DNA from 3 places in the Paenibacillus sp. Soil724D2 genome. Region 3 is predicted to be linked to each of the others. Evidence: riboswitches for the same ligand, from Rfam matches in the RefSeq annotation. Region 3 holds a riboswitch; each other region holds the start of a gene.
The links. A riboswitch is a leader RNA that binds a small molecule or an ion and turns the genes downstream of it on or off. The one in region 3 is predicted to bind cyclic di-GMP.
Positions count from the first base shown of each region.

Region 1 (6,882 bases), on a different contig from region 3:
CCCGTAGCTTCTTCAGGCGAAAGCTGAAGTGTCGTGTTTACAGGTGAATCTACTTTCGCTTTCGCTGATTTCTCCTGTACTTCCTTGCTCAAATGCCAGTTGATGAAATCCTCAGCCAGCTGCTTATTTTTACTTCCTTTAATCACGTTGACCGTGTTCATAACGGCGTAAGCCCCTTCTTGCGGGGAGACGAACTTCGTTTCTGGCACAGCCGCTTTCAAATCCTTCACATACATTTCCATGATAGGCCCCGCTGCAATTTCACCTTGCGAGAACATGTTAACGAATTCGGAGGTTTGGCCGTAGTATTTAACGACTCCTTTATTCACTTCCTTAACCTTTGCGAAAGCTTGATCCTCATTAAACGTCGTGTTACCAGCGACAACAGATGCTGCATCCAAGACCATTGGACCTGTTGTTGATGTGATGTTAGGAAGTGTCAGCTTCTTGGAAAGCTCAGGACTCCAGAGGTCGCTCCATGACTTGATCTCTTTGGTGGTTGCTTTCGGATTGTAGGCAATACCCAGTCGACCTACTGTGTAGGCTGGACCGTAATCTTCGCCCAGAGGCGCCTTGGCCAAATCATAGATGTTTTTCAAATTCGGAATACGACTGCGGTCGATCTTATCGAAAAGTCCCGCTTCAATGCCCTGTTGTGCGTAATAGTCGGATAAATAAATGAGATCCACACTCGAACTGCCTTGTTTCACTTTGTTCAAACGTTCTGCGTTATTGCCTATTTCAAGAACGATCTTAGCATTATGCTCTTTCTCAAATGGCGCGTACACTTCTTTCTTAAAGAAATCATCCGCAAAACCCCAGGTGGAAATGATTAAAGTTGTAGGTTCCCCTTTAGATGCCGCTGTGGCAGCTGCTGTGGGTGCCGTTGTAGCTCCACTTGTATTGCCCTGGTTCTTCGCTGTGCCGCAACCTGTTAAGGCTAGTCCTACTACAGATAAAGAAATTAAACCGCGTACCATTTTTTGTCTCATCATTCATCGTCCTCCCAAGTTTTATCTTGTATGATTTTAATACGTGAATCCCCTGTTAAATTTTTACTAGTATTCTTCAAGACCTAAGATATATGCGCGTTTCGCCGTAAATCCAGCTATACAAAAAAAAGAAAAGTACCCTTGATAGAAAGAAGCTTCTAATCAAGAGCACTCTTCATTGTAAACAATGTAAAGTGACATCTATTGGTATACATGTGGTTTCCTCTTAAGATAAATCAAAAGAGAACACCGCCCGACAAAACTATTCGGTTTGTTTAAGAATAATGTTCGTTATAGCCCATTGCGTCGGCGGATCATAGTCCCTTAATACCGCATCCATGGATAAGCCAAGTTCTTGCTCAAGCCTGTCCCGGATTCTCTTCTTGTATATAGAGGACATATAAAAATCGACTTCGTGTTTGAGCGTTGGCGCCTCGCCTTCCAATGCGGTTGAACGCGGAGAACGGCGATGCTTGGCATGAAAAGTAATAATGTTCTGATCAATGGAAACCTTCAGCAGTGTTGTGCCAAACCCGAACAACTCTTTGGAGATTTCGTTATAGAGGTGACACAGCTTCTTCTTATATTCATTAGAATCTAGTTGTGGCATGGAATCACCTTCAAGATCAATTATCAACCCTTGTAAATCTAACTTAATAATACATAGGATTTCAGAATTAATCAAGAGAATCGTTCGTCTTTCTCACTGAAATCGGGCATTATTTACCTACATCACATCTAAATGATCCAATTTACCGAATGTCTTACAAATTTTGCTTGATATTAGTGACGAATACACGTTAAAAAATCTCGGGCAACATAAATCTAACTCGGTTAACACAATCAAGGGCTGCTTAAGGCACACCTTTAATACTAGTACTTTATTCCTAGTAAAAAGAGTGCTATAATTTAATAAATGAATAGTAATTCTTCTGCTATACGATAAGAGCAAAGCTAATGAAAATTAGTGACGCAAAGCTAAAGGAGCTAAGGCGAAATACTTCGCTATGCTTGCCAGTTACCGAAGGAAGGGACATATCTACAACTCCCCTTATTCTTCTAATAAGAGGAGTTTTCATTATGTAACGAATTATGGTAGCCATCTATTACAGTAAATAGCTAGGTAGAAAGTCCCCCTGAAAGGTGATAATTAAAATGGCCAGACTAATGGTTGTAGATGATTCTATCTTTATGCGATTGATGATTAAGAACATCCTCTTAGAATTAGGGCATGAAATTGTAGCCGAAGCATCGAATGGACTTGAGGCAATCTCTCTGTTTTTACAGCATTCACCTGACATGATTACGTTGGATATAACAATGCCCGAGATGGATGGAATTACTGCATTAAAGGAAATTAAACGTTACAACAGCGATTCAAAGATAATAATGGTATCAGCAATGGGGCAACAATCCTTTGTTATTGAAGCCATTACCCTTGGTGCAAGAGATTTTATTGTGAAGCCTTTTGATAAAGAGAGGGTAGCAGAAGCTGTAAAAAAGGTTCTGAATACGTGAATGCCCACAAAGCTCTCCACCTGAATGCCTCCCCATTCCACTTTTTGTACCTCCACATTATAATAAAATCTTAGCAATTCACATACTTAAACAGTTAGGCGGAATTTCCCATGCATTTACGATCTAAAGAAAGAGTAATCACTTATTTTAGCCTTGATTATGTATTTCGTAGTTTTGTTGAGGTCCTATATAGAATTCAAACAATTCCCTTCTATCGATTCGTTCATTTCTTTGTGATATTCCATAAACGGAGCCCGCTAATCGCATGGCTCCGTTTTTGTTGTTTCAGAATTCGTTGGAATTTGTTGTGCATGACAGCGAATTTGACGATTTGTTGCAGAATTCGTTAGAAAAAATATTTTGGCGAAATTTGACCTTATGGATACATATACAGAGAATTCATTTGAAAGAGAAATTCCTGGCGCTATGGTTGCTGAATACACTCTCAACTTGACCGTGCATGACCCCCTTTTAAATAGATCTATTGTAGAACTATATACAGGAATAAAGGTTTACAGAAATAAGGAGGAATGGGTTATGGGAGCCATTATTTCAATCGGTAATCAAAAAGGCGGTGTTGGCAAAACGACAACCACGGCCATTACGGGGTATCTTCTCTCTAAGAAGTACAAGGTTCTCTGTGTGGACTTCGATAGCCAAGGCAATTTGACACAGTTTCTTACTCAACGAGATATACACGATTACTCCAAAATGACTATTTTTGAGGCGTGTAAAAACATGAATCCCACCCCCTACATCCGCAAGTTAACCTACAACCTTCACTTCATTCCGGCTGATGAAATGCTTGCAACTCTGCCCCTGCTTATCCATCAAAATCCTTCAATGAGTTCGACCATTTTGAGAGATACACTACATAAAGTAAAGGCCAGATACGACTACATACTTATTGATTTACCTCCAAATCTCGGAGAGCACACGATTAATGGTTTAGTGGCTTCCGATTATGCAATCGTCATGCTACAATGCGAACCAATGTGTTATGACGCGCTGGACAGATACATCGCAACAATGATTCACATCAAAGAGGTTAAAAAGCTGGACCTTGTTTTATGTGGCATATTGCCAACAATGATCGATTCTAGAACAATCATTGATAAAACAATCATTGATAGGGTAAGGAGAGAATACGAGGAAGTTGTGTTTCGAGCGGAAATAAAGCGAAGAAATAGAATCAAGGAGTTTTCTATTACAGGAATACAGGAATACAGTAATTCGGATACATCGGCACTAAGGAATTATAGAAATTTTGTCGAGGAGCTGGAGCAACGTGTCCAAGCGTGATGCGATTGAGCAGTTATTAGGAAAACGGCGGAGTCTAGAAATACAGGAAACTGTAAATACAGGTATACAGAAACCTGTAAATAAGAAAAAAGCAACTTTTGATTTCGATGATCAATTCCATACTGAGCTAAAGATATTCGCAGCGAAACAGAATAAGAAGATGGTTGATGTTGTGGTAGAGGCCGTGAAAGAGTATATGCGAAGACATAAAAATAACCCACCGGTCGAGTAGGCCAGTGGGGATTCGTTCATTTTACAGTCTGCCCGATACCAGATATCGGACTGATAATCATTGACCAATTTACCCTATGATACTTGCTGTCACAAAGACAATCAGGATAAAATCTAGTTATCGCTCGATACCATCTACTTCCGTGCCCTAATAATAATTCATTCTGACTTAAATATTTTCTATTATGATATTAAATAGGGAAAAATAAGATTGGTGGAATCCTAAAAAAGGGGGCTGTTCCAAAGCTATTTTGGGATGTTATGCCTCTTTACCCTTTACTGTAATAGGCTATGAAAACCAGAATTTGCCGAGGGGGAACGTCGATGTGCTATTTGGACGAAAACCCCCAGAAATCATGAGGAAGAGGAACGTCGATGCGTTATTTCGCTGTTTTTTGCCTCCGGATCATTCATTTTGATCAAATAACACACTCACGTTCCTCTTGTTTGATTTCAAGCGCAGATTTCCTGAAATAACGGATCGACGTTCCGCTAAATAAAGTTCGGGTGACTTTCCTTTGGAGTCGAAGAAAACAAAAAAGTGAGAAGGCATAACCCTGCCTTCTCATTTTTTTGTTTTCTGTGCACCTAAGCCTAAGTGAATTTATTTACATTTGAAACAGTCTCTTTTACAAATTTAATCCAAATCTCTTCAATTCAACAAAGATACGTTCCAATCTCTTTCCTTTTTCCGTTAACGTATATTCAACACGAGGGGGAACTTCGGGAAACACTTTCCTTTCCAATACCCCGTGTTCCTCTAGTACCTTAAGACGGAGCGAGAGCGTTTTTGGACTAATGCCATCCATTGATTTCAACAAGTCGCTGAATCGCAGTGTACCTTCGATAAGAAGGTCCCGAATGATTAAAAAGGTCCATTTAGTCCCAATCACGTCAAGTGTTTTGGCAATGGGACAAGGCACGCCTGGTGTTCCTTTGCTCAGTACGATCGGTTCAATAGCATTCATATTAATATCCTCCATAAAAAAATTCTTATGATTTACCCCATCATATCACAAAAGTAACTTTTCGGAAATTATATGAAATTAATATCACTACTTCCCTAAATGAATTAACTGCATCTATAATAGCGAAGAACCAATTGTTTAATTCCTATAAAGAATTGAAATATCTTGGTTAAGCAATTGAGAACCTATGGAGGAGAAGAGTGAAGATGAAAAACATACTGATTATTAATGGTCACCAGCAATATGGTTCATCATCTGGGAAACTGAATCAAACTTTGATGGATAGCATGGTGAGATTGCTAGAAGAAAAGAACACTATCCAAACAACCATTATTCAAAACGGATATTCAATTGAAGCAGAACAACAAAAATTTCTCTGGGCTGATATTATCATTTACCAAACACCCATCTACTGGTTCAGTGTTCCTGGGTTATTTAAAACATATATGGACGAAGTTTATGCTTACGGATTATTTTTCAAAGGTGCCGATCAATACGGGAGTGGCGGATTATTAACCGGCAAAAAATATATGTTTTCAACTACTTGGAATGCTCCTAAACAAGCATTTAACGATCCAACTCAGTTTTTTAAAGGGAATAACTTAGAAGAAGCAGTAAGTCACTTGCATCGCGTACAGGAATTTCTCGGAATGCAGCCTCTAAAGAGCTTCGCTTGTTATGATGTCGTCAAAAATCCGAACGTTGATAAATTTGTATCCGAACTTGATGTACATCTAAAAGAGGTATTGAATTTTTAATACACACAAAATCAGGAGGAATAACCATGTTGCAAAATCAAAAAGTAGTGATAATCGGTGGAAGTTCTGGAATTGGTTTGGAAACAGCTAAACAAGTCATAGCGCTTGGAGCAGATGTGATCATTGCCAGCCGTTCCGAAGATAAATTGCAAAAAGCAAAAGTGGAGTTGGGATCTCGAGCTGCGGCTTACACGCTGGATACGACACAAGAACAACAAGTTCAATCTTTCTTTGAAACCGTCGGCCAGTTCGATCATCTTGTAGTGAGTGCAGCGGAAACATCTGGCGGGTCATTCCTCCAAACGGATACAGCCCAAGCCCGGAAGTTGTTCGAAAACAAATTCTGGGGCCAATACTATGCCGCTAAATACGGAGCACCGAAAATTTCATCGAACGGTTCAATCACCTTATTCTCGGGCGTCGTTGCCTACAAAGCCATGATTGGTTCTGCTACACTCGGCGCAGTCAATGCAGCAGTGGCAGTCCTAGGCCAAACCTTGGCGCTGGAGCTTGCTCCCATTCGAGTGAATATCATTTCACCCGGTATTATTGATACGCCTTCACGCAGTAAAATGACTGAAGAAGCGCGTAATGATTTCTATGCAACGGTTGCGAACAAACTCCCTGTGAAACGAGTGGGCACAGCGGAAGATGTCGCGCAAAGCGTACTTTACTTGATCCAAAACGGTTTCGTGACCGGAACGGTTCTTCACGTTGAGGGTGGACATATTTTGACTTAAGGATACAATGAAGCCGATGCTTTTCTTGGGAATGATAAATAAAACCCATCACCCTTCAGGATTTAGCAAACCAAATAGCGGTAACCCCGCATTATACATGTGTTTTTATTTCAACAAACGTTAGGCTCAAGGCCCTTCGAGTACATCAATCGTTTCCGTATCCAAAAAGCCAAAGAGTTCCTTCAGCGACTTCCAGATTTGGAGGTTAAATTTATTTCCGAGAAAGTCGGTTTTGAAAGTCCGAGTTATTTTATTAAACGATTTAAAAAAAGCGAGGGAATTACGCCAAACGCCTTTAGAAAAACGCACTCAATCAAGTCAAAAATAATAAACAGAAAAAAAAGTGTATCCTGCCATCATCACGGCAATATAC
Region 1 covers NZ_LMRY01000025.1:34,849-41,730, forward strand. The annotation lists gene ASG85_RS21240 (ABC transporter substrate-binding protein) at 1-995, opposite strand, end outside; gene ASG85_RS21245 (hypothetical protein) at 1,255-1,602, opposite strand; cyclic di-GMP riboswitch class I at 1,930-2,018, shown strand; gene ASG85_RS21250 (response regulator) at 2,148-2,510, shown strand; gene ASG85_RS21260 (ParA family protein) at 2,889-3,812, shown strand; gene ASG85_RS21265 (hypothetical protein) at 3,799-4,044, shown strand; gene ASG85_RS21270 (winged helix-turn-helix transcriptional regulator) at 4,673-5,011, opposite strand; gene ASG85_RS21275 (NAD(P)H-dependent oxidoreductase) at 5,218-5,769, shown strand; gene ASG85_RS21280 (SDR family oxidoreductase) at 5,796-6,509, shown strand; gene ASG85_RS39960 (helix-turn-helix domain-containing protein) at 6,609-6,882, shown strand, end outside.
Region 1: it holds a riboswitch for cyclic di-GMP, as region 3 does, so the genes downstream of both, ASG85_RS21250 (response regulator) here and ASG85_RS13315 (hypothetical protein) in region 3, are expected to answer to the same signal.

Region 2 (6,882 bases), on a different contig from region 3:
CGTCACATACATACGTGTTCGAATCACATCTGACATTTGCCCACCGAGTTCTTGCAGCGCCTGCTCAATCGTCTGGAGGACGAACCGCGTTTGTTCATACGGATTACCGATGCCAACTACCTCTCCATCCCTCATTGCTGTTGTGCCAGCAACTTCGATCCGGTCCCCCACCCGAATCGCCCGACAATAGCCTACAACCGGTTCCCAAGGTGAACCTGTAAATACCCTATTACGATTCATAACTCTCTTCCTCTCATTTTTGTAAATAAGCAGCTAACTTCTTCTGCAAGCCTTCTGTCACAGAAAGCAGCGGCAACCGAAGTGTTCCGGATTCAATGATACCTTGCTGCTCAAGCAGCCATTTGAGAGGTGCTGGATTTGGCTCTTCGAAAAGTAATCGAATGAGTGGCAGCAACTCATCGAATAGCTTTTTGCTCATCTCGTGTTGTCCCGCTTCAAAATGCTGATAAAACGATACAAACCGCTCAGTCATTACGTTCGCTGACGCGCTCATAACCCCTTTAGCACCGGAGCTAAGTGCCTCAAAAAGCAGTGAATCCTCCCCACACAAGACGGGCTTGGAGCCTAAACGAGTAAGCTCAGACACCAATCGGGTGTTAGGCGTACAGTCTTTCATACCTATGACACCATCGAGTTCAAGTATCGTACGCACGGTATCAAGTTCCAACGTCACTCCTGTGCGATGCGGTATTTCATATAAAATGACAGGCACACCAACGCTGGCTGCCCGGCGAAAATGTTCAATGATCCCTTGCTGACTCGGCCTATTGTAGTAAGGCACGACGACTAAAACGGCGTCAGCCCCTAATTTCCCAGCAGCCTCCGTCTTTTTCACCGTGGACAACGTATCATTCGTTCCTGTACCAAGTATGAGTGAAGCGTCTACTTGCGCAGCCTCGCGAGCTGCTTGTGCCGTATCGAATAAGATCGACATCTCCTCATTCGTAATCGTCGGCGATTCCCCTGTTGTCCCATTGACGACCAGTCCGTCTACCTCATCTTGAAATAAATTATAAGCAAGATTATAAAAAGAGGATGCATCCACCTCGTGTTCCTCATCAAACGGCGTAATAATGGGAACATAGATCCCATGTAAGTCTTTCTCTCTTAACATTCCAATCATCTCCCAGTCCTCATTCATTTGTATATTCACTTTAGCATGGATCATTGGATCACAGTTAGCTATAATAAATGATAAGACTCATCAAAAATTTTAATAATAAAGCGAGGGGTTCCCATGGATTTAACCTATTTCCGAACCTTTCGGGAGGTTGCACGGAGAAAGAGTTTTACACGAGCTGCTGAAGAATTGGGCTATGCGCAATCGAGTATTACGATGCAAATACAAAAGTTGGAACGAGAATATGGGGTCCCTCTTTTCGAAAGATACGGGCGTCAGCTTCGGTTAACTGCACCCGGTGAAAGCTTGCTAAAGCTAGTCTTGCAAATGCTTGACCTCTATGATCAATCCAAAGAAATGATAACAAGCGAAGTCAGTGGAACACTGACGATAGGTACGATTAACTCACTCGCTGCTTACTATTTACCACCCTATTTACATGTGCTGAAACAACAATTTCCTGGACTGAATATCCAGCTCTTCCCTGATAGTGAAGCTTCCCTTATTACCAAAGTAAGAGATGGGGACTATGACATTGGACTCCTACTAGATCGTTATCCTGCAGATACCACACTTGCTTGTACAAAGGTCAGGGAAGAACCTTTAGTTTTGGTGGCACCGCTTGAGCATCCGCTAACGAAACGAACACAAATACAGCTAACTGATTTTCAGCAAGCCGAATTTATCGTTACAGAAGAGGGCTGCATCTATCGAGGTATGTTTGAAAAGTTACTAAAAGATCATGCTGTCCCGCTTCAAATTGGATTTGAACTCGGTAATTTAGAAACCATAAAACACTGCGTCATGAATGGGCTCGGTATTGCCCTGCTGCCCCAAATTGCTGTACAGAACGAACTGGAACAAGGAAAACTTGCCCATCTTCCTTTTTCACATTCAGACTTGAAATTGGACCTTCAACTGCTGCTGCACCCCAAAAAGTGGATGTCCCAGCCTTTGCAAACATTCATTCGACAACTGACAGAAGGTTAACCTCCTCCAGAAAGAAAAACGGATACTTCGTCCTTTAGAGTCGATCAGCAGCTTTGTGAAGTTAGATGGGCTATACTGGTTACACGCCTAAAGGCTATTTGGCAAAATTATAGTTGTACCTCATTTCGAACCCATTTGTTACGAAACTGCCTTAATAGGACCAAATTGTTGTACGTTATGCAACATCTAAGGGAGATTAGATGGATTTAGGCAGCAATTGTTGCACTCTCTGCAACATCTTTCAACAACGAATAAGCCTTCATTCATCCAGCAACCTCAATCCAGGATATATGACAATTTATCCGGACCTCAATGTAGAGTAAGATTGGTCGAATAAATTGACGATCTCTTTTCTATAACATAGCCATCAGAGTTCTCACATGCTAAGTTACTTTAATTTAGGCCCGTCGCTCTACACTGTAAGTTCTCCCACAGAAGAGAAAAAAACATCACCCAAAACATATTAATTAAATAATGAAAAAAGAAGCTCTCCTTTTCGTAAAGGTAGAGCTTCTTCTGTTATGAACTTATATGCGGATATCGAGATTGCCACCCAAATGCGGTGTCGCTGAAGCGGTAACCAGCTGTTGGGATTTAGCAAAATCCTGTACTAAAGTACTAGATGAAGCTGCTTGCATATCACTTACTTTGCTTAAAAGCTGAAGGCCAACGGCTTGCTTCAAAGCATCTCCACCACTAATCGCAGTTAGAACACTATTGATATTCACGAGCACTCCTCCTCTCATCGTTCGGTAGCTGGCAAGCATACGGTGTAACCGAGTAGCCCCTATAGCTTTGCGTCTGTCGCTTTCGCGTCATTTGCCATTTCGCAGATGTTAGGCAGTACCTATCACTTATCCAGTATAGGATATACTTACATAATTCGTCAATCCTCGCAATTGAGCAAATACAGACCTACACACCAAACGCAGCAGGATTCAATCTCCAAGAACGAAGCAATTCCATGTCCTCTTGTTTGATTTTCCCCTTCTCCAGAGCCACTTCAAGCAGTGTAGAGTAGTTGGAAAGTGTGTACAGTGGCATATCAGCAGCTTGGAATGCATCGGTAGCTTTATCTAGCTGATAGGAGAAAATCGCGAGCACACCCAACGCTACAGCGCCAGCTTCTTTGACAGCAATAGCTGCTTTCAAAGAACTGCCACCCGTAGAGATCAGATCCTCAATCACGATCACCTTTTGACCTGGTTTCACAGTACCTTCAATCAAGTTTTCCTTGCCATGTCCTTTGGCTTTATCACGAATGTAGATCATCGGGAGACCTAGCTTCTGAGCAACCCAAGCGGCATGAGGAATGCCGGCTGTTGCCGTACCAGCAACAACCTCAGCATCCGGGAATTTCTCTTGAATCAAAGCTGCGAAGCCGTCGGCGATCGCTTCGCGTATAGCTGGGTGTGACATCGTCAGACGATTGTCACAATAGATTGGCGACTTCAGGCCAGAAGTCCATGTAAAAGGCTGCTGCGGTCGAAGTGCCACCGCTTCTATATCTAATAATGATGCTGCAATATGCTGCGCGATTGTTTCGAGTTGACTCATATTCCTACCACCGTTCCTTCCGTTGTTAGACCAAGCATGCTAAACGATTGAATCGATAATCGCTTCAATTGCTGCTCTTGGATCCGCTGCGCCTGTGATCGGTCGGCCGATCACGACATAATCCGTCCCCTGCGCGAACGCCTCAGCTGGTGTCATGATGCGCGATTGGTCGCCCACGTCGGCTCCCGCAGGGCGAATGCCTGGCGTCACGGTGACGAACCCGTCACCGCATGCTGCCTTAATCGCGGTCACCTCAAGCGGTGACGCGACGACCCCCTGAAGCCCCGCAGCATGCGCCAAGCGGGCATAACGAATGACGGCCTGCTCAACCGTACCGGTCAGGCCGATCTCGTCGTTCAGCACCTGCCTACTTGTGCTGGTTAATTGCGTCACGCCAATAACGATCGGGCGCGAACCACCTACAGCTAGCCCCTTGTCAACACCCTCCAAGGCGGCTTCCATCATTTGCTTGCCTCCGGCAGCATGGACATTGAACACGTCCACCCCAAGGCGCGTCACGCTTTCCGCGCCGCCTTTGACCGTGTTCGGAATGTCGTGCATCTTCACATCGAGGAACACCTTGTAGCCGCGATCCTTCAGACTCGCGACGAAGCCAGGACCCGCAGCATAGAACAGCTGCATGCCTACCTTCACGTAGCAAGGGATGCCTTCGAGCTGCTTTAGCAGCCCTTCAGCACCTTCTGCGTTCGCATAATCCAAAGCGACCATAATGCGTCCAGTAACATCTGTACGAGTTAGTGTACTCAAGTTCGTCACTCTCCTTAGAGTTTTGCTTTAGCAAAACTGACTTCGTAAGCATAGTCTTAGACATGAATTGGCATTGCACGTGAGGAGAAGTTGATCGCTTCAAGCATATTAACAAGCGCTCTTACTGTATCAAGTGATGTCATACAAACCACACCGTTCTCTACTGCTTCACGACGAATGCGGAAGCCGTCACGCTCTGGCTCTTTACCTTTGGTCAGTGTGTTCACGACGAATTGTGCTTCACCGCTGCGGATAAGATCCAGAATGTTAGGTGAACCCTCGCTCAGCTTATTCACAGTCGTTACCGGAAGACCAGCTTGTTCGATCGCTGCTGCCGTTCCGCCTGTTGCAATGATTTTATATCCAAGTCGATAGAAGCCCTTTAAGATTTCAATCGCTTCTTCTTTATCTTTGTCAGCAACCGTTACTACGACAGATCCTGCTGCAGGAATTTTCATCCCCGCTCCAATTAAGCCTTTATAGAGAGCTTTGGCAAAATTGATATCGCGCCCCATTACCTCGCCCGTCGATTTCATCTCAGGTCCGAGCGTCGTATCTACACGGCGCAGCTTCGCGAAGGAGAACACTGGCACTTTAACTGACACGTACTTGTCTTCCGGCCATAAGCCGCCTTGGTAGCCCATATCAGCCAGTTTTTGTCCCATAATGACGCGTGTAGCCACGTTGGCCATCGGGATGTTCGTTACTTTGCTCAAGAAAGGCACGGTTCTGGAAGAACGCGGGTTGACCTCGATCACATATACTTGATCGTTATGAATAACGAACTGGATGTTGACCAGACCAACTACGTTCAGCTCAAGGCCGATTTTCGTCGTAATGTCGATAATTTGTTGTTTAATCTCATCTGAGATGGATTGCGGCGGATAAACCGCGATAGAGTCACCAGAGTGAACCCCTGCGCGTTCAACATGTTCCATAATTCCTGGGATTAGAACCGTTTCTCTGTCGCAGATGGCATCAACCTCTACCTCTTTACCAAGCATGTAGCGGTCGATCAGGACCGGATGCTCAGGGTTGATTTTCACGGCATATTCCATGTAGCTCAGCAATTCTTCATCGGAGTAGACGATTTCCATTGCGCGTCCACCTAGGACGTAGGACGGGCGAACGATAACCGGATACCCGAATTTCGCTGCTGTACCCACAGCTTGGTCAACCGATGTAACGGTGCCGCCTGGTGGTTGAGCAATCGAGAGCTTGCTAAGTAAAGCTTCGAATTTCTTGCGATCTTCCGCTGTATCGATACTTTCCAGATCGGAACCGAGAATGCGTACGCCCGCTTTGTGTAAAGGTGCAGCCAAGTTAATCGCTGTTTGACCACCGAATTGAACGATAACCCCGATTGGGTTTTCGCGTTCGATCACGTTCATCACATCTTCGAAGAACAGAGGCTCGAAGTACAAGCGATCGGACGTATTGAAGTCTGTTGATACGGTCTCTGGGTTGTTGTTGATGATAACCGCTTCGTAACCTGCCGCCTGGATCGCCCAAACCGCATGAACCGTGGAGTAATCGAACTCAATCCCTTGACCGATACGAATCGGACCGGAGCCCAATACGACCACTTTTTCTTTTGTTGTTTCCGTAACTTCATCTTCTTGCTCATAAGTTGAATAGTAGTATGGCGTTGAAGCTTCGAATTCTGCTGCGCAAGTATCTACCATTTTGTAAACCGGCTTGATATTTTGCTTCAAACGGTGCGTTCTGATTTCAGCTTCTTTGGTGAATGTCGAACAACCAGCCAGAGTACGAATCTCAGCAATCGCACGGTCTGTAAAGCCTTTGCGCTTCGTTTCGAATAGCAGCTCGTTTGTAAGTTCGCTAGCTGCAATCTCTTTCTCGTATTTAATCAGACCGTCCAGTTTGTTCAAGAACCACCAGTCAATCTTCGTCAAATTCTGCAATTGTTCCACGGTGTAACCTCTGCGATACGCTTCTGCGAGTAAGAACAGGCGCTCATCGTCAGGTTTTTGCAGGCGGTACTCGAGTGTTTCTTGATCGATAAGATCCGTCTCTTTTAGGAACAAACGGTGTACGCCAATCTCTAGGGAACGAACTGCTTTATGAATGGACTCTTCGAATGTACGGCCAATCGCCATAACTTCGCCAGTCGCTTTCATTTGCGTACCCAGCTTACGGTTTGCCGCTGTAAATTTATCGAACGGCCAACGTGGAATTTTGGAAACGATGTAATCCAAAGCTGGCTCGAAGCAAGCATAAGTTTGGCCTGTTACTGGATTGACTAGCTCATCGAGCGTGTAGCCAATCGCAATTTTAGCAGCCATCTTCGCAATCGGATAGCCTGTTGCTTTGGATGCAAGCGCTGAGGAACGGCTTACACGCGGGTTAACTTCGATTACGTAGTATTGGAAGCTGTGCGGATCAAGCGCGTACTGTACGTTACA
Region 2 covers NZ_LMRY01000001.1:423,536-430,417, forward strand. The annotation lists gene ASG85_RS02075 (RidA family protein) at 1-240, opposite strand, end outside; gene dapA (4-hydroxy-tetrahydrodipicolinate synthase) at 254-1,135, opposite strand; gene ASG85_RS02085 (LysR family transcriptional regulator) at 1,259-2,131, shown strand; gene ASG85_RS36745 (putative motility protein) at 2,659-2,859, opposite strand; cyclic di-GMP riboswitch class I at 2,880-2,965, opposite strand; gene pyrE (orotate phosphoribosyltransferase) at 3,047-3,688, opposite strand; gene pyrF (orotidine-5'-phosphate decarboxylase) at 3,728-4,417, opposite strand; gene carB (carbamoyl-phosphate synthase large subunit) at 4,513-6,882, opposite strand, start outside.
Region 2: it holds a riboswitch for cyclic di-GMP, as region 3 does, so the genes downstream of both, ASG85_RS36745 (putative motility protein) here and ASG85_RS13315 (hypothetical protein) in region 3, are expected to answer to the same signal.

Region 3 (6,882 bases):
CAGGGGAGTCTTCCAGAAATCTGCGTATCCTCAAAATGGACCTGGCCACGAAACAAATCGTGGGTGAGTATGTTTATGTGGCTGAGCAAGCAGGCATGTTCGTCAAAGTGAACCAAAAAGATATCGTGATCAGTGATCTTTCCGCACTATCCAGTGATGTGCTGCTAGTTGATGAGCGTGATAAGAATGCGGCTGCTGACGCACAACTGAAACGAATTTACAAATCCGATTTCTCAAAGGCGACGAATATTTTAGGAACAGAAACAAGCAAAAACCTGGAAAGCCTATCTATTCAGCAGCTCAAAGACCAAGGTATTCAACCAGTTAGCAAGGAATTAATTGTGGATATTGCTAAACTAGGATACCCGTACGAGAAGATTGAAGGGTTGACGGTTGTTGACAAAAATACAATTGCGATTGTAAACGATAATGACTTCGGCATTAGCTATGATGATAAAGGGGTTTTAACACTTACAAGCACACCAACTCAATTACAACTTATTCAAGTTTCAGACGACTTATCCACGAAATAAAAGTAAACGAAAACGAAAACGAAAACCCAGCTCATCGAGACATACTCGGTGGTCTGGGTTTTATTTAAACAATATCAGCAAGGGCTTTGTCTACGAAAGAAAACTTAAACGTAAAACCATGCTCTATTAATACGCGAGGGAGCACCTTCTGACCTTCCAAAAGCAGTGTAGATAACTCACCGAACATCATTTTTAAAATAAAAGCAGGAAGCGGGAATAGATTTGGTCTTCGCATCGCTTTCCCAAGTGCCCGTCCAAACTCTCTATTCGTTACCGGATTCGGTGCTGTCGCATTAACAGGACCTATAATCGCTTCGTTTTGAATGCAGAATTCGATAAGCCTCACCATGTCAACGATGTGAATCCAGGAGAGCCATTGCTTACCGCTGCCTATCGGACCGCCAACACCAAGTTTATAAGGCATAGCCATTTTTGGGAATGCGCCTTCCTTGCCGTCTAGCACAAGGCCAACGCGGACTTTTACGATGCGTGTTCCCTGTATCTGATCAGCCGCGCTTTCCCACTGTTCGACTACCCTTGATAAGAAATCGACAGTGCGGTGCGGGCTTCGTTCGTCAAAGGTTTCGGTTTCCGAGGTACCGTACACGGACATTCCTGAAGCATTAACGATGACTTTCGGTTTCACTTCCATGCTTTCTACAAGCTGGGCCACTTGCTCAGCCGCCTTTAGCCGAGATCCAACGATTCGTTCTTTGGCCGCAGCTGTCCAACGCTGATTAATCGACTCACCAGCCAAATTCACAATAGCATCCAGCCCTGCGAATGCGCTCGAATCGGTCTTTAGCTGATCCCAAGTGACGGTACGTACTTGCTCTACAACAGCTCTGGGTGAACGTGAAATATTGATGACTTCATGACCTTGCTTCTGCAAATGAGAAATCAATCGTTTGCCAATAAACCCGCTGCCACCGGTTACTGCTATTTTCATCCTTCAGCACCTCCTTTCTTTTATTATAGGGCCTATATACAATGCTTTCCAACTGACGTTATTCTTCTCTTTACATTACTGTGTTATATTGGAAATAGGGAGGGATGCCAAATGTTTCGTTTTTTATTCCGAAAATCACCCAAACCGTCCAAGAGTAGTCGCGTAGGGAAATCCAAGCCGAGCTTCCGAGCTTCAGATCTACCCCAAGGGCTTGGTTTGCTAGAAAATATTCCGTTAGAACGTATCGTTACTAAACTGAATAGTGCACTTCCACTAGATTATGTAGAGAGACTCCAATATCGCGTAAAAGCTGCGAATCCTTCCATGTCTGATGACGAGTTTGCCTGTAAATGGTTTGAATTAAAACGATTTTTTCTGATGAATCTCATTTTAAAAAGAACCCCGATGTTTAGCAGCGAAATCGATGAGATTTGGCATGAGATGCTGATGTTTACGAGAGAATATCAGCGCTTTGGGGATCAATTCGCTGGCGGCGTAATTCATCATTCACCTGAACGCGAACCGAAGCAAATGCCGGGTGAACGTGCATGGTTCGATTGGGTATATGCGCATTTGTTCGAGTTCGCTCCAACGAGTTCGCGGTGCTGGAACGGATTTTTTCGCAATCCGCTGGATGAGCAGCGAACAGATTTGCTTCGCAAAGGCAATGAAGATGAAATCGCCGAGCAATGGTTCGATATGGAGCAGGCAAAGCGGTATCCAGAAGTTGCGGAGACGATCCGCAACCTAATTAAGCAGGCGATTCATGAATCCAGGCATTCAGCCAACAGCCGCAGGTTTGAGGATACAGGCTGGAAGGATTCACTAACAAATCCGAACAACATGGTGTATATGGCAGGAGCCATGATGTTCTTCTCCATTCAGGATAATAATAACTATACAGGCGGGATGAACTCTCAGTGGCCTGTGAATGAACCCAATAAACATAATGACAAGCAGAGCAACTGTTCTTCATCGGGTTGCGGAGGTTCTGGAGGAAGTGGCGATAGTTCTGGAGATCAAGGCGGCGGCAGCAGCTGCAGCTCCGGATCGGGCTCTTCTTGCTCGTCAGGATCGAGCTGCGGGTCTGGTTGCGGCGGCAGTTAAGGTAAACTTTGGAAGCACAAGGAACAAAATAAATATACTCGTTTGCACTCTCCTTGGAGAGTGTTTTTTTGTTTGAAACATAGACACATATCGTCATTTTTCGTGTATAATTGGAATCCGGTGTCGATTTCTTTGACCTGCGGTAAATTAAACAGTGATAGGAGTCCCTTCAAATGAATCGGTTACGTGGTTTTCTAAGTTCTTATCATCCCATTGTACATACGTTAATTCTTGGAACTGTTATGGCCAGGGCTGCATCCTCCATGAGTTTGCCTTTTCTCGCGATTTATTTATCCAGGCATACGTCGATGAGTGCGGTGATGATCGGAATTGTCATCGGAATGGGTTCTTTGGCAGGGACCGTAGGCGGTTTTATAGGGGGTACCTTATCGGACCGATTCGGAAGGCGTATTATTATGCTGGCAGCTCTTTTCGGCTGGGCGTTCGTGTTTTTAGGCTTCGGCATGGTTAAATTACCAATCCTGTTTATGCTGCTCAATATGCTGAACGGTTTGTGCCGATCCTTTTATGAGCCCGTGTCGCAGGCGTTGATGGCAGACCTCACAGAACCTGCGAAGAGACTTAAAGTGTTTTCGATGCGGTATATGGCTATCAATGTTGGTGTTGCTGTTGGACCACTTTTGGGTGCTTTTTTCGCTACGATGAATGGCGCGCTGCCTTTTCTTATTACAGGGATCATTTATTTTATTTATGCGGTTACCCTATACGCACTGCTTATTGCTTTTGGCATCAAGAAAATCGAGGGTGAGAAGAAATCTTCGGTTACCTTTGGTTCTGCTTTGCGAGTAATTCGCAGTGATATGACTTTTCGCTTGTATATCCTTGGCGGTATTATTGGAGCTATCGGTTACTCACAGGTGATGGTGACACTTTCGCAATATTTGGAGATCAACTTTGTAAACGGTGTGAAAATGTTTGCGATCTTAATGAGTGTGAATGCGATCGTGGTTATTGCCATGCAGATTCCGCTTACTCGTTGGGCAGAAAAGTACACGCCTCTTATTGCAATTATAGTTGGCAACCTAATGTTTGCGTTAGGGGATGTCGGCTTTGCCTTTTCTCACTCGCTGGTATGGCTTATTATTTCGATGGGAATTTTCACCCTTGGCGAGATTCTCAATTACCCCGCTGCTAATATGTTGATTGACAAATTAGCTCCCGAGCATATGCGTGGCACGTATTTTGGCGCTCAAACATTAACGAACATAGGCCATTTTATCGGACCTTGGGTAGGTGGGTTCTTGCTCGTTTCTTATGGTGGAAATACGTTGTATGTTCTTATGGCCGTTCTTACGATTACGGGATCCATTTTCTATTGGAGAGGCGCGAATCGTCAAATGTTGCTGAAAAATACGTCGAAAAAAGAAATTTTTTGAAAAATAATGCAAAATTAGTTCTTAGGAACTATTCGATTTAGATACGACTTCCCGTATCCTTGAGAGTATAGTATTTATTATTCGTAACACTCATTCATTCTGTAAGACATCTCGACAAAGGCAAAGCTGGCGAAAGCCAGTGACGCAAAGCTAAAGGGGCTTCCTTGTCCTGCAACCGGACACGCAGCCAGCCAGCCGCCGAACGATTGGGTATCAACATCAGAACCCCTCCGATCGGTTCACTATGGTGGGGTTTTTCTCTGTCATAACAAATTTATGTACAAATAAAAGGAGGATCCAGCAGCATGCAGTCTGAAGGAATACTACAAGAAGAACAAAAAGTGACTTCGCTATGTGGTAATCATGTTGCCCGTTTGGTGCCTTCCTCGGATGGACCAAAGCTCATGATTAATCGGGAAGAATACGCGTTAAATGAAGCTTGTTGGGATGTTGAAATGTTTCACGGGAGAAACAATAGCATCTTGATTTTCTACTGGAAGGGCGAAGTTAAACTTTCTGTAAAAATGCCGCCGATGTCGCAAATTGAGGCATTTTTGACAAGGCTTTATCAATGTTTATCAACCAAATTGAGAACGGTACAGCCTATCTAGGCGTACCGTTTTTTTATTGCCAGTTGAAAGGGATTTATAAAGACAAAATCATTGTCACAAATTGACACTAGCTGATATAATGAATGTCAGAGATTTAAGTAGTGCTTAGGAACTATGATTAGGGGGATACATAGCATGAGATTAATCACACGTTCGGATTTTGATGGTTTAGTATGCGCGATGCTTTTCAAAAAGTTAAACATGGTGGATGAAATGAAATTCGTCCATCCCAAAGATATGCAGGACGGTTTGATAGAGGTTTCGGAAAACGATATTTTGGCCAATGTCCCTTATGTAGCGGGTTGTGGCTTGTGGTTCGATCATCATTCCAGTGAACTTGAGCGGATGGGCGAAAAGGTTGAATTCAAAGGGGAAACCCGAATCGCGCCAAGTGCGGCACGTGTTATTTATGATTACTATGGAGGGCGGGAGACCTTCGGAGACATCGATGATATTATGCGCGGGGTGGATAAAGCGGATTCGGCGCAGTTCAGCAAGGAAGATATTTTGAATCCAAGCGGATGGGATTTATTATCTTTTATCATGGATGCTCGAACGGGTCTAGGGCGTTATCGCGATTATCGGATCAGTAACTATCAATTGATGGAAGACCTTGTGGAGCACTGTGCAACGATGTCCGTTCATGAGATTATGGAATTGCCGGATGTGAAAGAGCGTGTGGCGCGATATTTTGAACTAGATGCCTTATATCGTGATATGCTTCAAACCTATACACGGACGGAAGGTAATGTGATTATTACTGACCTTCGCGATGTGGAAACCATCTATCCAGGGAACCGTTTCATGGTATATGCCCTTTATCCAGAGCAAAATATCTCGATTTGGGTTGTCGATGGCCGAAACAAACAAAACTGCGTCTTTGCTTGTGGACATAGCATTGTGAATCGCTCGTCGAAAACGAATATTGGCAATTTGATGCTTCAAAATGGTGGAGGCGGTCATCATGCAGCTGGTACTTGCCAAGTTGACTATTTGGACGCTGAGGAAGTTTTGAAGAAAATTGTTGAAACGATGAGAACAGACGGATAAAATGAATGAAACGGACCGCAGGACGGGGAGTTCCCCGAATGCGGTTTTTCACGAAATGGGGACAGGGGGGAATGGAGTGGAGTTAGCACAAATTCATCATGTGGCAATTATTAGCTCAAATTATGAGCGATCCAAACACTTCTATGTCGATTTACTTGGATTAACGGTCATACACGAAACGTATCGTGCCGAACGTGACTCCTATAAGTTGGATTTGCGCATCGGTCAGACCGAACAGCAGATCGAGTTGTTTTCATTTCCGAACCCTCCGCTGCGAGTTAACCAGCCTGAGGCAAGGGGTCTTAGGCATTTGGCTTTTGTCGTTCTGAATATGGACGAAAGCATTAAAGAACTTGAAAGCAAGGGGATTGCGGTAGAACCGGTACGGGTTGATCCCATTACTGGTGACCGCTATACTTTCTTTGCAGATCCGGATGGACTGCCCTTGGAGTTGGTGGAACATGCAAAATGATCGCGAAGAAAGGACAGAACAGGAGCCGAAGCTGCGGTTTGCCAAGGGCTGCCTATGGAGTATTCTTGTGTCCATTCCCATATGGGCGTTATTGATTTGGTTTTTGTTTATAAAATAAAATCCCTCATTAGCTTGGTCTGACCGCTGCATGCTTGCAGTTAGGTCGGATGAGCGGATGAGGGATTTTTATTTTATTTGTCTGATTGTCTGCGCGGAGGTAATGGTCCAAGATACTGGAACAGGTTACACTCGATCCGTCCATTAAATAGTTTGCGCTTCTTATCCGCGCGGCGGTTCATATAGTGCTCGAGCTGTGTGCTCGGGCTTAGGATGAACATGCTCCATGAAGGCATGGGAGCGGTGAGTGCTCCGAGCTGGCGCAGTGCCACCTCTACATCTTGCGCTTCACCAAGCCGCTCTCCATAGGGAGGGTTGGTGATCAAGCAGCCATAGTCGCCGCGCGGGCGGGCTTTGGCTACTGGTTCCACGAGCAGCTTGAACTGCTTCGTCAAGCCAGCGGCCTTCGCTGCAGCCTCTGCCACTTCGATGGCAGAGGGATCAATGTCACTGCCGATGATGTTCAGCGGAACATCATCTTTAACCGCGTCGAAGGCCTCGTCGCGAGCCTTGTCCCACAGCTTGCGGGGGATATTGCCCCACGCCTCGCTAGGGAAGCTGCGCCGCAGTCCTGGCGCGATATTCCATCCGATCATAGCAGCCTCGATCGGAATCGTTCCAGACCCGCAGAACGGGTCGTAGAGCG
Region 3 covers NZ_LMRY01000012.1:42,704-49,585, forward strand. The annotation lists gene ASG85_RS13295 (esterase-like activity of phytase family protein) at 1-533, shown strand, start outside; gene ASG85_RS13300 (TIGR01777 family oxidoreductase) at 598-1,482, opposite strand; gene ASG85_RS13305 (hypothetical protein) at 1,594-2,589, shown strand; gene ASG85_RS13310 (MDR family MFS transporter) at 2,763-3,986, shown strand; cyclic di-GMP riboswitch class I at 4,096-4,189, shown strand; gene ASG85_RS13315 (hypothetical protein) at 4,292-4,597, shown strand; gene ASG85_RS13320 (hypothetical protein) at 4,733-5,647, shown strand; gene ASG85_RS13325 (VOC family protein) at 5,724-6,119, shown strand; gene ASG85_RS13330 (THUMP domain-containing class I SAM-dependent RNA methyltransferase) at 6,311-6,882, opposite strand, start outside.